One region of the Nonomuraea sp. NPDC003214 genome, then DNA from elsewhere that is predicted to be linked to it. Evidence: riboswitches for the same ligand, from Rfam matches in the RefSeq annotation. Region 1 holds a riboswitch; the other holds the start of a gene.
What was found. A riboswitch is a leader RNA that binds a small molecule or an ion and turns the genes downstream of it on or off. The one in region 1 is predicted to bind glycine.
Positions count from the first base shown of each region.

Region 2: linked by a shared signal. The riboswitch ahead of gcvP (aminomethyl-transferring glycine dehydrogenase) and the one ahead of gcvT (glycine cleavage system aminomethyltransferase GcvT) in region 1 are both predicted to bind glycine.

Region 1 is NZ_JBSFSX010000001.1:170,828-182,265, forward strand. It holds gene ACWDXC_RS00790 (aldehyde dehydrogenase family protein) at 1-1,229, shown strand, start outside; gene ACWDXC_RS00795 (3-oxoacyl-ACP reductase) at 1,233-1,997, shown strand; gene ACWDXC_RS00800 (gamma-glutamyl-gamma-aminobutyrate hydrolase family protein) at 1,994-2,686, shown strand; gene ACWDXC_RS00805 (LysR family transcriptional regulator) at 2,730-3,701, shown strand; gene ACWDXC_RS00810 (M4 family metallopeptidase) at 3,802-6,114, shown strand; gene ACWDXC_RS00815 (M28 family peptidase) at 6,191-7,552, shown strand; gene ACWDXC_RS00820 (hypothetical protein) at 7,614-8,447, opposite strand; glycine riboswitch at 8,540-8,637, shown strand; glycine riboswitch at 8,638-8,733, shown strand; gene gcvT (glycine cleavage system aminomethyltransferase GcvT) at 8,768-9,853, shown strand; gene gcvH (glycine cleavage system protein GcvH) at 9,850-10,239, shown strand; gene ACWDXC_RS00835 (L-serine ammonia-lyase) at 10,292-11,438, shown strand, end outside.
Region 2 is NZ_JBSFSX010000006.1:271,543-282,980, forward strand. It holds gene ACWDXC_RS20345 (RNA polymerase sigma factor) at 1-1,078, shown strand, start outside; gene ACWDXC_RS20350 (hypothetical protein) at 1,142-1,540, opposite strand; gene ACWDXC_RS20355 (TetR/AcrR family transcriptional regulator C-terminal domain-containing protein) at 1,683-2,243, shown strand; gene ACWDXC_RS20360 (DUF5999 family protein) at 2,442-2,639, shown strand; gene ACWDXC_RS20365 (alpha/beta hydrolase family protein) at 2,689-3,282, opposite strand; gene ACWDXC_RS20370 (hypothetical protein) at 3,365-3,721, shown strand; gene ACWDXC_RS20375 (tetratricopeptide repeat protein) at 3,923-4,756, opposite strand; gene gcvP (aminomethyl-transferring glycine dehydrogenase) at 4,895-7,714, opposite strand; glycine riboswitch at 7,881-7,973, opposite strand; gene ACWDXC_RS20385 (MerR family transcriptional regulator) at 8,211-8,831, opposite strand; gene ACWDXC_RS20390 (bifunctional nuclease family protein) at 8,979-9,449, opposite strand; gene ftsR (transcriptional regulator FtsR) at 9,556-10,182, opposite strand; gene ACWDXC_RS20400 (FHA domain-containing protein) at 10,206-10,718, opposite strand; gene ACWDXC_RS20405 (mannose-1-phosphate guanyltransferase) at 10,956-11,438, opposite strand, start outside.

The sequences.
Region 1 (11,438 bases):
AGGTCGCGCCGGGAGACCGGGCGCGGCTGCTGCGCGCGTTCGCGGACGTGGTGGACGCGCACGCCGAGGAGCTGGCGCTGCTGGAGGTGGCCAACTCCGGACACCCGATCGGCAACGCCCGCTGGGAGGCGGGGGCCGTCCGCGACGTGCTGCACTTCTACGCCGCCGCGCCGGAGCGCAACCACGGCAAGCAGATCCCGGTGGCGGGCGGCGTGGACGTGACGTTCCAGGAGCCGCTGGGCGTGGTGGGCGTGATCGTGCCGTGGAACTTCCCGATGCTGATCATGAGCTGGGGCGTCGCCCCGGCGCTGGCGGCGGGCAACACGGTGATCGTCAAGCCGGCCGAGTGGACGCCGCTGACGGCGCTGCGGCTGGCCGAGCTGGCGCTGGCGGCGGGGCTGCCCGAGGGCGTGCTCCAGGTGCTGCCGGGGGCGGGCGAGGTCGCGGGCGCCCGGCTGGTCGAGCACCCGGACGTGGCCAAGATCGTGTTCACCGGCTCGACCGAGGTGGGCAAGGAGATCGCCGCCAAGGCGGCGCACCACGTCAAGCGCCTCACGCTGGAGCTGGGCGGCAAGTCCGCGAACATCATCTTCGCGGACGCCGACGTGGAGAAGGCCGCCGCCGCCGCGCCGTACGCCGTCTTCGACAACTCCGGCCAGGACTGCTGCGCCCGCTCCCGCGTCCTGGTCCAGGCCGAGGTGTACGACGAGTTCCTGGAGCGCCTGTCGCGGGCCGTGCTCGCCGTGCGCGTGGGCGACCCGCTCGACCCGGCCACCGAGATGGGCCCGCTCATCAGCGCCGAGCACCTGGCCAGGGTCAGCGGCTTCGTCGAGGCCGAGCCGTACCTTCAGGGCTCCTGCCCGCAGGGCAAGGGCTTCTGGTTCCCGCCGACGGTGCTGACGCCGGCGGTGACGGACCGGGCGTTCACCGAGGAGATCTTCGGCCCGGTGGTGTCGGTCGTCCCGTTCGCCGACGAGGCCGAGGCGGTGCGGATCGCCAACGACACCCGCTACGGCCTGAGCGGCTCCATCTGGACCCGCGACGTCGGCCGGGCGCTGCGCGTGGCCAGGGCCGTCGAGGCGGGCACACTGTCGGTGAACTCCAACTCGTCCGTACGCCACTGGACCCCGTTCGGCGGCTTCAAGCAGTCGGGGCTGGGCCGTGAGCTGGGCCCCGACGCCTTGACGGCCTTCACCGAGACCAAGAACGTCTTCATATCCACGGAGTAGCGCATGCAGCGTTTGCAGGACCGCGTCGCCGTCATCACCGGGGCGGGCAGCGGCATCGGCCTGGCCACCGCGCGCCGGTTCGCCCAGGAGGGCGCCCGCGTGGTGTGCGCCGACATCGACGAGGAGGCGGGCGTCAAGGCCGCGGCCGAGGTCGGCGGCCTGTTCGTCAAGGCGGACGTGACCAGTGAGGAGGACGTCGAGCGGCTGTTCCGCACGGCGTTCGAGACCTACGGCAGCGTGGACGTCGCGTTCAACAACGCGGGCATCTCGCCGCCGGACGACGACTCCATCCTGGAGACCGGCCTCGACGCCTGGCGGCGGGTCCAGGAGGTCAACCTGACCAGCGTCTACCTGTGCTGCAAGCACGCCCTGGAGTACATGCGCCGCCAGGGCAAGGGCTCGATCATCAACACGGCCTCGTTCGTCGCGGTGATGGGCTCGGCCACCTCGCAGATCTCCTACACCGCCTCCAAGGGCGGGGTGCTGTCGATGTCGCGCGAGCTCGGCGTCCAGTTCGCCCGCGAGGGCATCCGGGTCAACGCGCTGTGCCCGGGGCCGGTCAACACGCCGCTGCTCCAGGAGCTGTTCGCCAAGGACCCGGAGCGCGCCCAGCGCCGCCTGGTGCACGTGCCGATCGGGCGCTTCGCCGAGGCGTCGGAGATCGCGGCCGCGGTGGCGTTCCTGGCCAGCGACGACGCCTCGTTCATCACCGCGTCGCAGTTCCTGGTCGACGGCGGCATCTCCGGCGCGTACGTGACGCCGCTGTGAGCCGTCCGGTCATCGGCGTCACCTGCTACGTCGAGCCCGCGCGCTACACGGTGTGGGAGACGACGGCGGCGCTGCTGCCGTACGCGTACGTGGAGCAGGTCGTGCGGGCGGGCGGCCAGCCGGTCGTGCTGCCGCCCGCCGGCGCGCCCGCCGAGCTGGTCACGCGGCTGGACGGGCTGATCGTGGCAGGCGGCGGCGACATCGCCCCGGCGCGCTACGGCGCGCCACGGGACGAGCGGACAGGATACGTACGGGAGTTCCGCGACGAGGCGGAGTTCGCGCTGCTGCGGGCGGCGCTGGATGCCGGGCTGCCGTTCCTGGGCGTGTGCCGGGGGCTCCAGGTGCTGAACGTGGCGCTCGGCGGCACGCTCCACCAGCACCTGCCGGACGTCGTCGGGCACACCGGCCACTCCCCCGCGCCGGGCGCGTTCGGGTGGTCGCCGGTCCGGCCGGTGGCGGGCAGCCGGGTGGCGAAGGCGATCGGCGACGGCCCGGTGGACGTGCCGCACTACCACCACCAGGCCGTGGACCGCCTGGCGGCCGGGCTGGTGGTGACGGCCACGGCGGACGACGGCACGGTCGAGGCCGTCGAGCTGGACTCCCATCCGTTCGCCGTGGCGGTCCAGTGGCATCCGGAGGCGGCCGCGGGCTGCGAGCTGTTCGAGGCTCTGGTCGCGGCCTGTCCCTGATTGGGCCTTACTGGAAAGCTTCTTTACTTTTAAGCTCGAAGGCGTGGAACTCGAGGTGCGCCACCTCCGGGTGCTGTGCGCGATCGCCGACACCGGCAGCATTTCCCGCGCCGCCGGCGCCCTGGGGATGTCCCAGCCCGCCCTGGCCGCCCAGCTCCAGCGGATCGAACGGCGCCTCGGCGGCACGCTGTTCGAGCGCGGGCCGGACGGCGCGACGCCCACCCCGCTCGGCGCGTGGCTGCTGGTCAGGTCGCGGTCGCTGCTGCCCGCCTTCGAGGAACTGGAACGCGACACCCTGCGCCGCGCCGAGGCCGCCGGGCACGCCCGCATCCGGGTCGGCTGCGCGCCCACCCGGCTGGCGATCTACGTGGCCAAGAGCCTGCGCACGCTGCTCCCCGACGCCGACGTCAGTCTGCGCACCGAGCAGTCGCTGGACCCGCTGCCCGGCCTGCTGGCCGCCGAGCGGATCGAGCTGGCCACGCTGGACGACTACCCGGGGCACGAGCTGTCGCCGCCGCAGGGCGCGGTCTACGCGGTGGTCGCCACCGAGCCGCTGTTCGTGGGCCTGGCGCACGACCACCCGCTGGCCGCGCAGGAGGAGGTGGAGCTGGCCGACCTGGCGGACGCCGACTGGGCGCTGCCGCCGCTGATCGAGGCGGGCCCGCGCGAGCACTTCTGGGCCGCCTGCGCCGAACGCGGCTTCGAGCCCCGCATGTCCTACGGCGTCAACCTCGACGTGGCGCTCGACCTGATCTCCGAGGACCGGTGCGTCGGCCTCTTCCAGGCGACCGCGCCGCCCCGGGGCCGGGTCACGCTGCGCCCGCTGGCCGGGACCCCGCTGCGCTTCCGGCACCTGCTGGGCTGGTCGGCCCGCGGCCCGCTCGCCGCGACCGCGGCCGACCTGGTCCAGGCCGTGCGGAAGACGTACTGGGCGGAGTCGGTGCGGGCGCCCGCCTATCGGACCTGGTTGAAGCGCCACGGGCCACTCGATCATGGCCATAGCGTGACGTTATAGGAAAATGTTGGGTACCAGTTTTCGTACTGGCGGTGGCATGGTTTGAGTGACCCCAGCCGGCCGGGGCTCTTCCACTCCACACCCCCGTAGGAGCCAGAGAGTGAACCCCAGACTCAGGTTGGGGGCTGCCGCCACGCTCGCGTTAGCCCTGATCACCAGCACGCTCGCGGGCGCCACCAGCGCCCAGGCGATGCAGGTGGCCGATCCCCCCAGTCCGGACGAACGCCGCAACGCGCTCACCACCGCGACCAGCCTCATGCTCGCCGAGCCGGCGGCGCTCAAGGCGGCGGCGGAGGACGAGTTCACGCTCTCGTCCGCCGTCACCGGCGTGCGCGGCCTGCAGTTCCTCACCTACTCCCGGACCCACCAGGGCCTGCCCGTCTACGGCGGCGACGTCGTCGTGGGCACCGACGAGTCCGGCGCGGTCGTCAACACGGTCACCACCGGCCAGCGCGCCACCATCGACGTGAGCGTCAAGGCCCGCGTCACCGCGGCCGCCGCGGCCGTCGCCGCCAGGAAGCACCTCGGCACCGAGGCGGCCAGCGTCGCCACGCCGAAGCTCGTCGTGCACGCGGCCACCGCGACGCCGAAGCTCACCTGGGAGGTCGTCGTCACCGCCGCCGACCGCCCGAGCATCCTCCACGTGTTCGTGGACGCGCGCACCGGCAAGGTCGTCGACTCCTGGGACGAGGTCAGGGCGGGCACCGGCAACGGCCACCACGTCGGCACCGTCTCCATCGACACCACGCCGTCCTACACGATGCGCGACCCGAACCGTCCCGGCGTGCAGTGCGGCGGGCAGAACGGCCAGCCGTTCACCAAGACCACCGACACCTGGGGCAACGGCAGCGGCACCAACATGGAGACCGCCTGCGTGGACGCCCTCTACGGCGCCCAGAAGCAGTGGGACATGATGCGCGAGTGGCTCGGCCGCAACGGCGTCAACGGCCAGGGCGGCGGCTACCCGGCGCGCGTGGGCCTGTCGGCGGTCAACGCCTACTGGTACGGCTCCTACGCCAACTTCGGCCGCAACCAGGCCGGCAGCTCCCAGCTCACCTCCATCGACGTGGTCGCCCACGAGTTCGGGCACGGCGTCTTCCAGTTCTCCGGCGGCGGCGGCGCCGGCAGCGGCAACGAGGCCGGCGGCCTGAACGAGTCGACCGGCGACATCTTCGGCGCCCTGACCGAGGCGTACGCCAACAACGCCAGCGACCCGGCCGACTACCTGGTCGGCGAGAAGGTCAACCTGGCCGGCAACGGCCCGATCCGCAACATGTACAACCCGCAGGCGCTCAACCACCCCAACTGCTACAGCGCCCAGATCCCGAACACCGAGGTGCACGCCGCGGCCGGGCCCCAGAACCACTGGTTCTACCTGGTCGCCGAGGGCACCAACCCGGCGGGCAAGCCCGCCAGCACCCGCTGTGACGGCGGCGGCGCGATCACCGGCATCGGCATCCGCAAGGCCGGCGAGATCTTCATGACCGGCCTCAACGCCAAGACGCAGCCGTGGACGCACGCCAAGGCCCGCGTCGCCACGCTGAACGCCGCCAGGACGCTCTACACCGGCTGCGCCGAGTACAACGTGGTCAAGGCCGCGTGGGACGGCATCAACGTCCGCCCGCAGGCCGGAGAGCAGCCCTGCAACCAGGGCAACGAGTTCTCGATGACGCTGAACCCCGCCTCCGGCAGCACGCAGCCGGGCGGCACGGCCACCACGACCGTCAGCACGACCGTGACCAGCGGCTCCGCGCAGGCGATCACGCTGCGGGCGAGCGGGCTGCCCTCGGGTGTCAACGCCTCCTTCAGCCCGCCCACCATCCAGGCCGGCCAGAGCTCCACGCTCACGCTGACCACCTCCGCCAACAGCCCGCAGGGCGCCCACGCGATCACCGTGACGGCCGACGGCGCCGACGTGGACCGGACCGCGACCTACAACCTGCAGCTCGGCGAGGTCGCCGACGACTTCTCCGTCACCGTGACCCCGTCCTCGGCGTCGGTGCAGCCGGGCAGCTCCGCCACGACCACGCTGGCCACCCAGATCACCTCGGGCGACGCGCAGAGCGTCGCGCTGACGGCGAGCGGCGCGCCCGCCGGCGTCACCGTGACCTTCAGCCCGCAGACGATCAACTCCGGCCAGTCGTCCACGGTCACGGTCGCCACCACGGCGAGCGTCACGCCGGGCACGTACCCGATCACGCTGAACGCCGACGGCGCAAGCGTCGACCGCACGGCCACGTTCACCCTGACGGTGGGCAGTGACCAGGGCGGCGACGCCTGGGCTCCGTGGACCCCGTACGCGACCGGGGACGTCGTCACCCACCAGGGTTCCAGCTACCGATGCCTCCAGGCGCACACCAGCCTCCCCGGCTGGGAGCCGAACCTGGTGCCTGCTCTCTGGCAGCGGATCTGACCCCTCAAGACCGGGCGGCCACGCCGGGGTGGCCGCCCCCCTTTTCTCAGACAGGCGGGACACCGTGAAACTCACCATGGGCGCAGTCGCGACGCTCGCGCTGACGCTGACCTTCTTACAGCCGCAGACGGCCAACGCCGTCGCGGAGACCGCCCCGGACATCCCGATCTCCAACGTGACGGCGCATCTGGCCCAGTTCCAGCAGATCGCCAACGCCAACGGAGGCAATCGGGCCTCGGGCCGGCCGGGCTTCACCGCCTCGCTGAATTACATCAGGGGCAAGCTCGACGCGGCCGGGTACACCACCCGGGTGCAGAGCTTCAGCGGCGGCAGCAATCTGATCGCCGATTGGCGAGGCGGTCCGGCCGGCCCGGTTCTCATGCTCGGCGCGCACCTCGACGGCGTCAGCGCCGGAGCGGCCATCAACGACAACGCCTCGGGCTCCGGGGCGCTGCTGGAGGTCGCGCTCACGCTGGCCGCCAGGAACCCGACGCTCACCAAGCACGTGCGTTTCGGCTGGTGGGGCGCGGAGGAGCAGGGCCTCGTCGGCTCCCGCTACTACGTGCAGAACGGCGGCGCCCAGGGCGTCGAGGCGTACCTGAACTTCGACATGATCTCCTCCAGGAACGCCGGCTACTTCGTCTACGACGACGACGCCACGCTGCGGCAGGCGTTCACCGAGTACTTCACCTCGATCGGCGTCCAGCCGGACCCCGACCGCGAAGGTGACGGGCGCAGCGACCACGCCTCGTTCAAGAACGCCGGGGTGCGGGTCGGCGGCCTGGCCACCGGAGCGGGCGCGATCAAGACGGCGGCCCAGGCGGCCAAGTGGGGCGGCACCGCGAACGCGCCGTTCGACAGCTGCTACCACCGGGCGTGCGACACCTACCCGGCCAACGTCAACACCACCGCGCTCGACCGCAACACCGACGCCATCGCGCACGCGCTGTGGAAGCTCGCGGTCGGCTCGGAGAACCCGCCCGCCGACGACTACACGATCTCGGTGAACCCGGCGTCGGCGTCGGTCGACCCGGGCGGCACGGCCACCACGACCGTGAGCACCCAGGTCAGCTCCGGGCAGGCGCAGAGCGTCACGCTCTCGGCGAGCGGCGCGCCCGCCGGCGTCAGCGTCACGTTCAGCCCGGCGACGATCACCGCGGGCCAGTCGTCCACGGTCACGATCGCCACCACCGCCGGCACCGCGCCGGGCACCTACCCGATCAGCGTCAACGGCGACGGGGCGAGCGCCGACCGGTCGGCCTCGTTCTCGCTCACCGTGGCCGGCGACACGGGCGGCGGCACCTGGGCGGCGTACACCTCGTACGCGGCCGGGGACGTCGTCACCTACCAGGGCTCCAGCTACAGATGCCTGCAGGCGCACACCAGCCTGCCGGGCTGGGAGCCGACCAACGTGCCCGCGCTGTGGGCGCGCGTCTGATCCCTCCTGGACACCGCGTGCGGGCCGCCTCTGCCATGACCGGCCCGCACGCGGCCACCACCTAACCGACCGGCTTCAGGACGTCCTCCACCACGACGGCGTCCCCGTAGGCGGCCGCCAGGCGCTCGCGCTGCTCGGGGGTGGCCAGCCACATGGTCACCTCCACCCGGTTGCGCGTCTCGCTGGTGGCGGCCTCCAGCACGCCCTTCTCGTCCATGACCCGCTCCTGGATCCCGTAGAGCTCGGCCCGCGTCCGCTTCGCGCCGGTGACGCAGAGCGCGCCGCCCCACACCTCCCGGATCCACGCCTCCCGGCCTGACAGGCCGCCGGTGAAGGCCAGGTTCAGCACGACGTCGCGGGCGTGGTCCTCGCCCTCCTCCGGCGCATCCGGGTCGAGCCGGTCGATCCACGCGCCGGCGAACTCCTTGGCCGATCCGGCCCTGGCGATGGCCTCGTTCATGGCGTCCATCGTCGTCCTGGCCGGGTCGACCGGCTTCCAGCCACCCTCGGGGGCGGGGCACGGCGTCCCGATGCGGTCCGGCCGGTCCGCTCCTCCTTCGGACGGGCGCGGCGGCTCGGTGAGCGTGAGCCGCTCGCCGTCCCAGGTGCCGGTGACCACGTACAGGCCCCAGCGGGTGCTCGCGGCCGACTCGTGGCGGACCTCGCTCCAGTCCCAGCCCACCACGTCGGGGCCGCCGCACTGGGGCGGCATCGACTCCAGCAGCGCGCGGCACATCTGCGGGCCGTGCGTCCCGTCCTCCAGCACGGTCACCGTCGCCGTGTAGCGCGGGGGCGGCCCGGTGGGCCCGGTGGCGCCGGTGGGCCCGGCGGGCGCGGCGCCGCCCTGGGCGCCGCAGGCCGCCAGGCCCACCGCCAGCGCGAGGAACGCGGTCATCCGTCTCATACCTCTACGACGGGTACGGCGTCCGCCCGGTTCAGGGCGCGACAACACCGCCGTCACCCCACTAGGCTTGCGGACATCACCGACGAAACCGTGCGGGAGAGCGCCCTGACAGCCGGTCAGGGCCCCTGAAGGAGCAAGCCCTCCCCGCGAACCTCTCAAGGCAAAGGACCGCACGGCCGAGGTGACCTCTGGAAAGCAGGCCGGTAGGCCTCGCCGAAGGTGAAAGTCCGGCAAAACCCGGGCGAAGCTCTCAGGCATCGATGACAGAGGGGGAGGATGCTGGCATCCGACTCTGCCCTGAGGTGCGACCCATGTCCCGACCGACACCGCTGCGAGACGTCCACGAGGCTCTCGGCGCCACGCTCACCGACTTCGCCGGCTGGCTGATGCCGCTGCGCTACGGCAGCGAGTCCGCCGAGCACAACGCGGTCCGCCAGGCGGCCGGGCTGTTCGACCTCTCCCACATGGGCGAGATCTTCGTGACCGGCCCGCAGGCCGCCGAGGCGCTGGACTACGCGCTCGTGGGCCACCTGTCGGCGCTGGCGACGGGCCGGGCCCGCTACACCATGATCGTGGACGAGCGCGGCGGCGTGCTCGACGACCTCATCGTCTACCGGCTCGGGGACGAGGAGTTCATGGTCGTGGCCAACGCCTCCAACTACCCGAAGGTCGACGCGGAGCTGAAGAACCGCGCCAAGTCGTACGACGCGGTGGTCGAGGACCGCTCCGAGCAGTACGCGCTGATCGCGGTGCAGGGCCCGCGCGCGCAGGAGATCCTCGCCACGCTCACCGACGCCGACCTGGCCGGGCTCAAGTACTACGCCGGTCTGCCCGGCGTCGTCGACGGGCGCCAGGCGCTCATCGCCCGCACCGGCTACACCGGCGAGGACGGCTTCGAGCTGTTCGTGGCCAACGAGGACGCCGTGCCGCTCTGGCACGCCCTGACGTCGGCCGGGGCGCCGTACGGGATCAAGCCCGCCGGTCTGTCCAGCCGCGACACGCTCCGCCTGGAGGCGGGCATGCCCCTGTACGGCAACGAGTTGAGCGCGGAGCTGACCCCGTTCGACGCGGGGCTGGGCAGGGTGGTGAAATTCGACAAGCCGGGCGACTTCGTCGGCAGGTCGGCGCTGGAGGCGGTCAAGGACACCGCTCCCGCGCGCCGGCTCGTCGGCCTGGTCGCGCGGGGCCGCCGGGTGCCCCGTCACGGGTACCCGGTCACCAAGGACGGTGCCGTCGTCGGCGAGGTCACCAGCGGGGCGCCTTCCCAGACCCTGGGCAAGTGCATCGCGCTGGCGTACGTCGACACCGGGGTCAGTGAAGGTCTGGCCGTGGACATCCGGGGCAGCCAAGAACCCGTGGACCTGGTTGAGCTGCCCTTCTACAGGAGGAACAAGTGAGCAACATCCCTGACGACCTGAGCTACACCAAGGAGCACGAGTGGGTTGCCGGGATCGACGACGGGATCACCGTCACGATCGGCATCACGGCGTTCGCCGCCGAGGCTCTGGGTGACGTCGTCTTCGTGCAGCTCCCCGACGCCGGGTCGGTCATCGAGGCGGGCGACTCGGTCGGCGAGGTCGAGTCGACCAAGTCCGTGAGCGAGATCTACAGCCCGGTCGGCGGCGAGGTCGTCGAGATCAACCAGGCCCTGGTGGACGACCCGTCGCTGGCCAACAGCGACCCCTACGGCGACGGCTGGATGTTCCGGGTGCGCGTGGACGGCGACCCGAAGGACCTGCTGACGCCCGAGGAATACACCGCCCTCACCTCGGGCGACTCCTGACAGCACCGCCGGGGCCCGGTAGCGGGCCCCGGCCCTCCCGAAAGGCGCGTCAATGGCGATCAGCGTCTTCGACCTCTTCAAGGTCGGCATCGGCCCGTCCAGCTCCCACACGGGCGGCCCGATGGCGGCCGCGCACAAGTTCGCGCGCGGCCTGAACGACGACGGCCTGCTGGAGCGCACCGCGCGCGTCGAGGCCATCCTGTACGGCTCGCTCGGCCTCACCGGCAAGGGCCACGGCAGCGACAAGGCCGTCCTGCTCGGCCTGTCGGGCGAGAAGCCCGAGCTGGTGGACGTCGACAGCATCGACGAGCGGCTGGCCGCCATGCGCGGCTCCGGCACCGTCACGCTGTACGGGGTCCGCGAGATCCCCTTCGTCGTGGGCCAGGACCTCGTCTTCGAGCGGAAGATCTCGCTGCCCGAGCACCCGAACGGCATGCGCTTCACCGCGTTCGACGAGTCGGGCGCCAAGCTGCGGGAGAAGGTCTACTTCTCCGTCGGCGGCGGCTTCGTCGTGGACGAGAAGGCCACCGGGGCCGACCGCATCAAGCCCGACGACACCGTGCTCCCCTACCCGTTCACCACGGCGGAGGAGCTGCTCAAGCACTGCTCCAACACCGGCCTGTCGATCTCCGCGCTCATGCTGGAGAACGAGAAGGCGTTCGGCCGCTCCGAGGCCGAGATCCGCGCCGGGATCCTGCACCTGTGGCAGGTCATGTCCGACTGCGTCCAGCGGGGCATCTCGCAGGAGGGCGTGCTGCCCGGCGGCCTGAAGGTCAAGCGCCGGGCCAACCGCCTGCACCGGCGGCTGCAGACCGAGTCGGCCGAGCGCGACCCGCTCCAGGCGATGGACTGGGTCTCCCTGTTCGCGCTGGCCGTCAACGAGGAGAACGCGGCCGGCGGCCGCATCGTCACCGCCCCGACCAACGGCGCGGCCGGCATCATCCCCGCCGTGCTGACCTACTACTCCCGCTTCACCCCCAACGCCGACGACGAGGGCGTGGTCCGCTTCCTGCTCACGGCCGCCGCGATCGGCGTGCTGTTCAAGGAGAACGCCTCCATCTCCGGGGCCGAGGTCGGCTGCCAGGGCGAGGTGGGCTCGGCCTGCTCGATGGCCTCCGCCGGCCTCACCGAGGTGCTGGGCGGCACCCCGGAGCAGGTGGAGAACGCGGCCGAGATCGGCATCGAGCACAACCTGGGCC
Region 2 (11,438 bases), on a different contig from region 1:
GCCCGCCGCCAAGCGCTCCACCAGGAAGAAGGCTTCGAGTCCCGAGACTACCGACTCCGGGGCCGCCAACGCAAAAACCGGCGACGAGGACGCGCCCGACGAGCTGGTCCTGCAGGCCGAGGAGGCCGAGCTGGAGAGCGAGCCCCTCGACTTGGACGACAACCAGTCGGTCATGGGCGACTCGGTGCACACCTACCTCAAGTCGATCGGCCGCCGCACGCTGCTCACCGCCGCGCAGGAGGTCGACCTGGCCCGCCGCATCGAGGCCGGGCTGTACGCCGAGTACAAGCTGGAGATCGGCGAGGACCTGTCCCCCGCCGCCCGCGACGACCTGCTCATGGTGGTCGAGGACGGCAAGGCCGCCAAGGACCACATGCTGGAGGCCAACCTCCGGCTGGTCGTGTCCGTGGCCAAGAAGTACACCGACCGCGGCATGTCCCTGCTGGACGTCGTCCAGGAGGGCAACCTGGGCCTCATCAGGGCCGTGGAGAAGTTCGACTACACCAAGGGCTTCAAGTTCTCCACCTACGCCATGTGGTGGATCCGGCAGGCCATCCAGCGTGGCTTCGCCGACTCCGCCCGCACCATCCGGCTGCCCGTGCACGTCCTGGAGATGCTCTCCAAGCTGTCGCGCATCGAGCGTGACATGCACCAGCGGCTGGGCCGCGAGCCCACGCCGGAGGAGCTGGCCGTCGAGCTGGACAAGACGCCCGACCAGATCGAGGAACTGCTGCGCACCAGCCGCCAGCCGATCTCGCTGAACGCGACCATCGGCGAGGACGGCGAGACCACGATCGGCGACCTCATCGAGGACGTCGACTCGCCGGAGGCGTCGGAGATCGTCGACCGCCAGCTCCTGGGCGACCAGCTCCGGGGCGTGCTGCAGAACCTGTCGCCGCGCGAGGCGAAGATCATGGCGCTGCGGTTCGGCCTGGTGGACGGCAAGCCGCACACGCTCGACGAGATCGGCAAGCACATGGGCCTGACCCGGGAGCGCATCCGGCAGCTGGAGAAGGAGTCGCTGTCGAAGCTGCGCCACCCCAGCAACACGCGCCCGCTGCTCGACTGGGCCAGCTGACCCGGCTGCCCACCAGGAAAGCCCCGGCCACCCGGCCGGGGCTTTCTCATGTCCGCGGAAGCGTCAGCGGACGGCCGGGACCGGGCGGGGGACGCGCGGGATGCCCCACATGCGGTTGTTCTCGCGCAGCGTGCGCAGCCGCTCCACCTCGGCCGTCCACATGGCCCCGGCCGGCGTCGCCTTGGCCTTGCGGCGGGCGATCCGGTCGTCGTAGGCCTTGACGCCGAACGTCGCCCGCTGGCCCGCCTCGGCCGCGCGCAGCGCCTCGGTCAGCGCCTGGTCGAACGCGATCCCGGCGGCCATCAGCTCGACGTCGTCGGCGTCGGCGGCCCGCAGGTCGCGCAGCGTGCTCTCGGCCTCACGGGCCTTGTCGAGCAGCGCGGGGTAGCTCTTGGAGATCTCCACATCCGCGTGGAAGCGGACCTCGGCCTCGCGGCTGACCCGCGGACGGAAAAACGCCATCGAACTCTGCCCTTCACCACTGTCGTCAGCACTATCGACATCACTGTCGGCTCTTACCAGCGACAAGCGTACGCCGTCCGGCGCCACGCCCGGCAACCGGACGTCCCCCGGCAGGCGGCCTTTACATAGTAAGATGATCTCCATGCCCGCCAAGCGACCACCCGTCCCCCTCTCGCGCGAGCGGATCATCGAGGCCGCGCTGCACATCGCCGACACCCAGGGCCTGCGCAGGCTCACCATGCGCCGCCTGGGCGACGCCCTGGAGGTCGAGGCGATGGCCATCTACCACCACCTGCCCCGCGGCAAGGAGGCGCTGATGGACGCGCTGGCCGAGCACGTCACCGCCGTCCAGGTGGAGCCCGCCGGCACCTGGCAGGAGACCGCCAGGGCGTGGTGCCGGGCCAGCCGGGAGGTCCTGCGCGACCACCCGGGCGTGCTGGCCCTGGCGCTCACCAAGCCGCCCAAGGGCGGCACCGCCGTGGCCATCGGTGAGCAGATCTCCCAGCTCGCCGACGCGGGCCTGCCCGACGCGGCCGACGCCGTACGGTCGTTGCGGGCGTTCGTGTTCGGCAGCGTGGCGGTCGAGGTGCAGCAGTCGGGCTGGGCCGACCCCGAGGCGGACGAGTGGATCCGGCGCGACGAACGGGCCGACGCCGACTTCGAGCGCGGTCTCGACGCATTGCTCCGAGGCTTGGAAACGTAGTGTGCGTGTCTCGCTTGGACCGTTATCCTGCATAAGGCACGCTGTGTCGAAGGTCACACGGCAAAGTGCATCCTCCTCCAACCGTCCTAACGGACTATGTCGGAACATGTGACATACGTCGCACACTTGCTGGAAACGAATACCCGAGCCGCTCCCGCCCCCACCGGGAGCCACCCACGAGATATCGGAGGCACGCCGATGTGCCCGCACGACCCGGCCTGTCCGTCTGCCGAGGCGCCCGACCGCGAGGCCGCACGCACCCTGGCCTGCCACCCCGAGCAGGGGTGGAGCCTCCTCTGCAACGGCGTCGTCCTGTTCGAGGACACCGGGGAGCTTCTTCCTGGCGGCACCGCCATCGCCCCGCACCGGCCCGAACCCATGGTCGGCGCGGCCTGACCGCACGCTCCTCATGCGGCCACCGGCCCCTCACGGGCCGGGGCCCCGGCTACTTCCAGTAGAGCTTCACCCAGTCGGCCACCACCTCACCCACCCGGGCGGGGTGCTTCTTCAGGTCGTGCCCCTCCCCGGGCAGCACCACCAGCCGCGCCGCGTCCGCCGCCTCCGGCACCCCGAACGGATCCCGGTCCCCGTTCACCACCAGCACGTCGACCCCGGCGCCGCGCAGCTCCTCCGCCCTGGAACGCTCCGGCCTGCCCGGCGGGTGCAACGGGAACGCCAGCGCCACCACGGCCGCCGCCCCCGCCGCCTTCGCGGTCCGGCACGCCACCCGCGCGCCGTTGCTCCGCCCGCCCTGCACCAGCGGCAGCTCCGGCCAGCGCGCCCGCAGCTCCCCCAGCACGGTCAGCCACGCCTCGTCCTGCCGCTCCGCCGACCCCGGCGCCCGCGCCCCCGCCACCCGGAACGCCTGCGTCACCCGGGCCACGTGCGCCCGCACCCCCAGCGCCGCGTCCCGGACCGCCAGCAGGTCGGGCGCGTCGACTCCCCCGGCCGACCCGTGCGTCAGCACCAGCAGCACCCGGGCGCGCTCCGCCTCGTCGATCTCGACGCGCGCCGGGCCCCGCGCCGTCATGATCTCCATGGCAGCACCGTACCTGGGGATGAGGCGAAGATGGCTCTCAGGTCTGATGACGGCGCGCCGCTCGGAGTGCAGGATGGCCAGCATGCGAGAGACGAGTCCCATGCGCGAAGATCTTCAGGCGACGCTCGACGCCCGCCGCGACCTCGGGCCCGAATACGAAGCCGCGCTGGTCGACTCGCTGGTCGAGCGCATCGACGCGACGATCGCCGCCCGCGTCGCCGCCGAGCTGCAATATCAGGGCGTCGCCCCGCGCAAGCCGCCCAAGCACAAGTCCAGCGGCACCGGCATCATCCCCGTCGCGCTGGGCTCGATGGGCATCGGCATCCCCCTGACGGCGATCGCGGCCGGCAGCGCGGGCATCGCGGGCCTGCTGATCACCTGGATCGCCATCGTCGTCATCAACGTCGCCGCCGCGGCGGCCATCATCCGCCGCCCCTAACCCCGTCCCCCGTGGCCCTGCCAGACGGGACCGCCCCAGCCACCCGCCGCTGCGGGACGTAGCCACCCCCAGAAGCCCGGCCGCCTGCCGCACGAGGCGCTGCCGCTCCCTCGTGGCTGCCGGATGCCGGGACCGCCCCGTGGCGGCCCGCCGACCGCTGCCGTGCGTCGCCGTTGCCGGTCGCGGTGGGTGCGGGCGGGGTCAGCGGTCGTAGCGGAGGCGGACCTCGGAGGCGAGCGTCTCGTCCTCGTGGTCCAGGCCGTACGCCCACACGTGGTCGGCGTCGTCGGCCCGGCCGCGCAGCGGCAGCGTGCGGGCCAGCAGCTCGATGGCCAGCGCGCTCGTCTGTGCCTCGCCACCGTCCTCGACCGCGCCCGCGAACTCGGCGCACGCGAGCTCCAGGTGGGCGATGCCGAGCTGGACGCGCAGCCGGGCGGCGTCGTCACCGGAGGCGTCGCGGAGGGCGTCGAGCAGCAGGTCGGCGGCCTCCCCCGGGTCACCGCGCTCGATGAGCAGGTCGGCGAGCTGCTGGACGGCGTGCATGCGCACGCCGGTCGCACCCTCAGGGGCGTCCCCGGCGCGCGGCTCACCGTCGGCGGGTCCCGCCGTGTCGAGGGCGGCGCGCAGGGCGGACTCGGCCTCGTCGGGGTCGTCGGCGTCGAGGGCGAGCCGGGCGAGCGCCAGGTGGGCCAGCGGCACGTACGCGGGCGTCCCGACGCCGAGGACGGCCTGCCAGGCGCCCCGGGCCTGGCCGAGGCGGCCCTCGCGTTCGAAGCCCTGGGCCAGGTGGCAGGCCGCCTGGGCGGCGAACTCGGGGTGGCCGGTGGCGAGCGCGGCGCGGGCGGCGGCGCGGGCGCCCTCGACGTCGCCCGCCTCGTCGAGGACGACGGCGAGCCCCACGGCGGCCTGCGCGGCGTCGGGCCCGTCGGCGGCGGCGAGGTCGGCGAGAATGGCCGCCGCGCCGTCGAGGTCACCGTGCTCGGCCAGCCGGCGAGCGGTGTCGAGGGGCGGGGTCTGCAGCTCTGAGGACGTCAAGAGAGCTCCTTCGCGCGGCGATCGCACCGAGCTTAACCACTTCTGACGATCATGTCTGCTCACTTGACCCAGCCGGCCTGGAAAGCGGAGAACCCCGCCCTGCGCGGGCGGGGTCCTCCGGGCGGCCGAACGGTCCGGTCAGTCCTCGTACGCCTCCAGCGGCGGGCACGAGCACACCAGGTTGCGGTCCCCGTACGCCTGGTCGATGCGGCGCACCGGCACCCAGTACTTGCCGTCGCGCAGCGAGGGCACCGGGTAGGCGGCCTCGGTCCGGGTGTAGGGGTGCGGCCACTCGTCCGCGGTGACCGCCTCGGCGGTATGCGGGGCGTTGCGCAGAGGGTTGTCCGACTTGTCGTAGTCGCCGGACGCCACCTTGGCGATCTCGCCGCGGATGGCGATCATCGCGTCGACGAACCGGTCGAGCTCGTTCAGGTCCTCGCTCTCGGTCGGCTCGATCATGAGCGTGCCCGCGACGGGGAACGACATGGTCGGCGCGTGGAAGCCGTAGTCGATGAGGCGCTTGGCCACGTCGTCGACGGTGACGCCGGTCTCCTTGGTGATCTGGCGCAGGTCCACGATGCACTCGTGGGCCACCAGCCCGCCGCGCCCGGTGTAGAGGACGGGGTAGTGCGGGGCGAGCCGCCTGGCCAGGTAGTTGGCCGACAGGATGGCCTGCTCGGTGGCGGCGGTCAGGCCCTCGGCGCCCATCATCCGGACGTAGGCCCACGAGATCGGCAGGATGCCGGCCGAGCCGTACGGGGCGGCGGAGACGGGGCCGACGGCGCTGCCGTCGCGCAGCGGGTGGCCGGGCAGGTAGGCGGCCAGGTGGCCGCGTACCGCGACGGGGCCGACGCCGGGGCCGCCGCCGCCGTGCGGGATGCAGAACGTCTTGTGCAGGTTGAGGTGGGACACGTCGGCGCCGAACTCGCCCGGCTTGGCCAGGCCGACGAGCGCGTTGAGGTTGGCGCCGTCGACGTACACCTGGCCGCCGGCCTCGTGCACCTTGGCGCACACCTCGGTGATGCTCTCCTCGTACACGCCGTGCGTGGACGGGTAGGTGACCATGATCGCGGCGAGCCGGTCGCGGTGCTTGCCGATCTTGGCGTCGAGGTCGGCGAGGTCGACGTTGCCGTCGTCGTCGCAGGCCACGACGACGACCCGCATGCCGGCCATGACGGCGCTGGCGGCGTTGGTGCCGTGCGCCGAGGACGGGATGAGGCAGACGTCGCGCTCGGTGTCGCCGTTGGCCCGGTGGTAGGCGCGGATGGCCAGCAGCCCGGCGAACTCGCCCTGGGAGCCGGCGTTCGGCTGGATGGAGACGGCGTCGTAGCCGGTGACCTCGGCCAGCCAGCCCTCCAGCGTCTCGATCAGCTCGCGGTAGCCGGCGGCCTGGGCCTCGGGCGCGTACGGGTGGATCGCGGCGAACTCGGGCCAGGTGATGGGCTCCATCTCGGTGGTCGCGTTCAGCTTCATCGTGCAGGAGCCGAGCGGGATCATGGAGCGGTCGAGCGCGATGTCCTTGTCCTGGAGCTTGCGCAGGTAGCGCAGCATCGCGGTCTCGGAGCGGTGCTCGTGGAAGACCGTGTGGGTCAGGTAGTCGGACTCGCGCAGCAGGGCGGCGGGCAGCGCGTCGGCGGCCTCCCCGGCGGGCTCGACGCCGAACGCCGCCCAGACGGCGGCCAGCTCGGCGGCGCCGGTCTTCTCGTCGCAGGAGATCGAGACGTGGTCGTCACCGGCCTGCCACAGGTTGACGCCGCGCTCGGCGGCGGCGGCGACGACCTCGGCGGCGCGGCCGGGCACGCGGGCGAGCACGGTGTCGAAGAACTCGCCGTGCACCACCTCGACGCCGCCCCGGCGCAGCCCCTCGGCCAGGGTGGCGGCGTGGCGGTGGACGCGGGCGGCGATGCGGCGCAGCCCGTCGGGGCCGTGGTAGACGGCGTACATGCCGGCGATCACGGCGAGGAGCACCTGGGCGGTGCAGATGTTGCTGGTGGCCTTCTCGCGGCGGATGTGCTGCTCGCGGGTCTGCAGGGCCAGCCGGTAGGCGGGGTCGCCGTCGGCGTCGACCGACACCCCGACGAGGCGGCCGGGCATCTGCCGCTGCAGCCCGTCGCGTACGGACATGTAGGCGGCGTGCGGGCCGCCGAAGCCGAACGGCACGCCGAACCGCTGCGAGGAGCCGATCGCGATGTCGGCGCCGAGCTCGCCGGGGGCGGCGAGCAGCGTGAGCGCGAGCAGGTCGGCGGCGGCCACGACGAGCGCGCCCGCCTCGTGCGCCCGCCCGGCCACGGCGCGGAAGTCGCACAGCCGGCCGGAGGCGCCGGGGTATTGCACGAGCACGCCGAAGCACTCGGGCAGCTCGCCCTCCAGGTCGCTCTCCACGAGCGTGATGCCGAGCGGCTCGGCGCGGGTGGCCAGCACCGCCTTGGTCTGCGGGAGGGCGTCGGCGTCGACGACGAACACGTCGCTCTTCGCCTTGCCGGCGCGCCGGGCCAGCGTCATGGCCTCGGCCGCGGCGGTGGCCTCGTCCAGCAGGGACGCGCCCGCGACGGGGAGGCCGGTGAGGTCGGACACCACGGTCTGGAAGTTGAGCAGCGCCTCCAGGCGGCCCTGCGAGATCTCCGGCTGGTAGGGCGTGTAGGCGGTGTACCAGCCCGGGTTCTCCAGCAGGTTGCGGCGGATGACGGCGGGCGTGACCGTGTCGTGGTAGCCCAGGCCGATCATCGAGGTGAGGACGCGGTTGCGGCCGGCCAGGGCGCGCAGCTCGGCGATCGCCTCGGTCTCGCTCGCGGCGGCGGGCAGCTTGAGCCGGTCCTTGGCCCTGATGGACTCGGGGACGGCGACGGCGACCAGGTCCGCCACCGATTCGAAGCCGACGGCCTCGAGCATGCGCTGCTGCTCGGCCGCGGACGGGCCGATGTGCCGGGCCGAGAACGGCGGTGCTGACAGATCTGTCATGGAGATGCCTCCCGAGGCTTTGGAGACCGGCGCTGGGCGCGGGCGAATGCCGGATCTCCCCCTCTGTCACCGCGCGCTAGTCATCGCGACCTGAGAGCTTCGCCCCGGCAGGGCTTGCACCGTCGGTGAAGCGCGCCTGGCGGGCGCACCTGCTTTCCAGAGTTGCCTCACCCGAGCGGTACGGGATGCCTGAGAGATTCCGGGGAGGGTTGCTCCTTCGGCGCCCCGGGCCAGCCGGGGTCTCTCCCGCACGGGGTCGACAGCATGTCCCAGATTACTACGCCTTGTCCGGCAACCCCACCGCAGGCGGCCTGATGCGCACGCCGGGAGAGTCGCTCCCCGTCACCCGGTGATTCCCGTCACCCGGTGATTCCCGTCACCCGGTGATTCCCGTCACCCGGTGATTCCCGTCACCCGGTGATTCCCGTCACCCGGTGTTCCCCGTCGCCCCGTGCTCCGCGCTCACCCGTAGGTCGCGGTCACCTGTGCGTCGTGGTCACCCTGTGCGCCGTGCGCGGCGCCGCCGGGCCAGCTCGTCAGCGGGATGGTCGGCCGGGACGGTGTCCGCGACCGCCGCGCGTTCCCCCGGCAGCTCCGCGAGGGAGCCCTCGACCTCGCGCCAGACCCGGCCGAGCGCGATGCCGAACACGCCCTGACCGCCCTGGAGCAGGTCGATCACCTCGTCGGCCGAGGTGCACTCGTAGACGCTGACCCCGTCGCTCATCAGCGTGATCTGCGCGAGGTCGGCGACCCCGCGGTCACGCAGATGCTGCACGGCGGTGCGGATCTGCTGGAGGGAGACTCCCGTGTCGAGCAACCGCTTGACGACCTTGAGGACCAGGATGTCGCGGAAGCTGTAGAGCCGCTGCGATCCCGAGCCCTGGGCGGCTCTTATCGTGGGCTCCACCAGTCCGGTGCGCGCCCAGTAGTCAAGCTGCCTGTAGGTGATGCCGGCCGCCGCGCAGGCCGTCGGCCCGCGGTATCCGATGTCGTCGGGAAGCGTGGCGGGCTGCTCGTCGAAGAGCAGACCCTGCTCCCCGGCACGCTGCCGCGCGCTCTCGCGCCGCACCGGATCTTCCTGGCCGGCCGTCTTTCCCTCGCCGCTGCTGACCGCCACGCGGACCTCCGGCTTTCTCTCATCCCGCGGCCTGATCTGGGGGTTCGTAAAAGGCGACCGCGGGTTTCACTTGCACCGTAGGACCGTGACCATGCTCAGTCAACGATCCGGCTCGGCGCGTCGTGAAGCGTAAATGCACTGAAATACCTACCCCGCCCTGCCGAAGTCCTCGGGAGAGATCGTGTCAAGGAACTCCCTGAACTTCTCCACCTCGTCCTCCTGGTCGTCCGGGATGATCACGCCGGCCTCCTGGACCACCTCCTCGCTGGCGAAGATGCGCGCCCCGGTGCGCAGGGCGAGCGCGATCGAGTCGGACGGCCGGGCGCTCACCTCCACCCCGTTGGAGAACACGAGGTCGGCGAAGAAGATGCCGTCACGCAGCGCGACGATGTTGACCGCGCGCAGGCCCACGCCGAGCGCGCTCAGCACGTCCCGGAACAGGTCATGGGTGAGCGGCCGCGGGGGAGGCTCCTCCGCCTGGGCCAGGGCGATGGCCGTCGCTTCGGTCATGCCGATCCAGATCGGCAGGAACCGCTCCCCGTGTGCCTCCTTGAGCAAGACGATCGGTTGATTTGTAGGCATTTCTACGCGAACGCCCACGACCTCCATCTGCAACACGGGCTGCTCCATATTCGACTGGCCGGTGACCCGGCACAGGTCATCGCTGGTCCGCTTCTGCAATTCAACGTAACACCCGGCGAGCCCTGAATGTCCCGCGGGCCGCTCATCGCCCCAGAACGCTCCGCACACCCGTGCGCAGCAGCGCCGCGTGCAGGTCGAGCAGCAGAGCCGACAGCTCCCTGGCCGTCTCGTCGGCCTCCCCGATCGCGCCGGGCGCCCGGCGTTTCAGGATCGGCGCCACCGTCTGCTCCACCAGCCCCGCCTCGCGCTCGGCCGCCGCCCGGACCGCCCGCAGATGGCGGGCGTGCAGGCCGAACCTGGCCAGCGCGCCGACGCTGCGGGCCACCTTCAGCGCGTCCTCGTCGTAGCGCCTGGCCTTGGGCGCGAGCAGGCCGTAGTCCTCCAGCTCGGTGAGCGTCTCCTCGTCGATCCCGGCGGCCTCCAGCAGCTCGGCGCGGCTGAGCCGGACCTCCTGCTTGTCCTGGAGGGCGCGCGGGCGGCCGAAGCCCTCCGCCATCTTGTCCTTGATCACCCGCAGCGGCAGGTAGTGGTCGCGCTGCTCGGTGAGGATGTAGCGCAGCTGCTCGACGTGCAGGTGGGTGAACTTGCGGAAGCCGGACGGGGTGCGCTCGGGCTCGATGAGCCCCTCGCCCTCCAGGAACCGGATCTTGGAGACGGTGACGTCGGGGAACTCGCCCTGCAGCAGGGCGAGCACCTCCCCGATGCTCATGTGCGAGCGTGCCGCCTGCGAACTCATGTGCCGGCGGGTGTCCGCATCAGGAACAGGAGCCGGAACTTGCCGATCTGCACCTCGTCGCCCGAATGGAGCGGAACCTCCTCGATGCGCTCGCGGTTGACGTAGGTGCCGTTGAGGCTGCCCACGTCGCGCACCGAGAACTGGCCGCCGCGATGGCGGTAGAACTCGACGTGGCGGCGCGAGACCGTGATGTCGTCGAGGAAGATGTCACTCTCCGGATGGCGGCCGGTGGTGGTGAGGTCCTTGTCGAGTTTGAAACGGCTGCCCTGGTTGGGCCCCCTGGTCACGGTCAGCAGCGCCGTGCCGGGCGGAAGCTGCTCGACCAGCGCCCGCTCGGCCAGCAGCATGTCACCGGTCTCTGCCTCGTACGCCTCTATTCCCGCGACGGAGATCGTCGATGTGGTATCCCCTGAGACCTCGGGTCTGGTCAACGGTGACCCACAACGGGAACAGAAACGGGCATCCTCGGGGTTGGCGTGCCCGCACTGCGTGCAGTAGACGCTCGGCATCGATCGGCTCGGCCTCCTACCGCGAAGACGCGGCAACGGTGCTCGGGGCGCGCCTCGCTTCGCTCTCAAGATTTTGCGAATGCCGCAACTTACGCTGATCAGCGGCAAAGGTCAAGGCGGGGCGCTGGACGACAGGCTGGACGCTGACAAAGTTACCGCCGCCCCCGCCCGAAGGTCCATGCCGCCGCGCCTTTCCAACATTACGATCTTGCCCGCCATCCCGACAAATCACCGGGATCAGGTGCTTGCCCGCTCCACCACGCGCGCCCAGCGCTCCAGGAGGAGCTGCGCGGTGTCGACGTCTGCCGCCTCGGCCCACAGGTGGGTGACCGGTTCGGTGGCCGCGGGCAGGATGAGCACCCAGCTCCCGTCCTCCCCCGCCACCCGCACGCCGTCGGTGGTGTCGACGCGGTGGCCGTCGCGGGCGGCCTCGGCGGCCTCGATGACCGAGCGCATGACCGCGCCCTTGACCGCCCACTGCGTCGGGATCGCCCGCCTGAGCAGGTTGACCTCGGGGATGCGGGCGTCGATCTGGCTGAGCGAGAGCCGGGTGCGCGCGACCAGGCCGAGCAGGCGCATGAACACGGCCAGGCCGTCGAGCGCCGGGCTGAACTCCGGCACCACGAAGCCGCCCCGGCCGTCGGCCGCGAAGATCATGCCGGGCCCGGCGGCGGCCGAGGTGAGGGCGTCCACGGCGGTCGAGGTCCACTCCACCTCGAC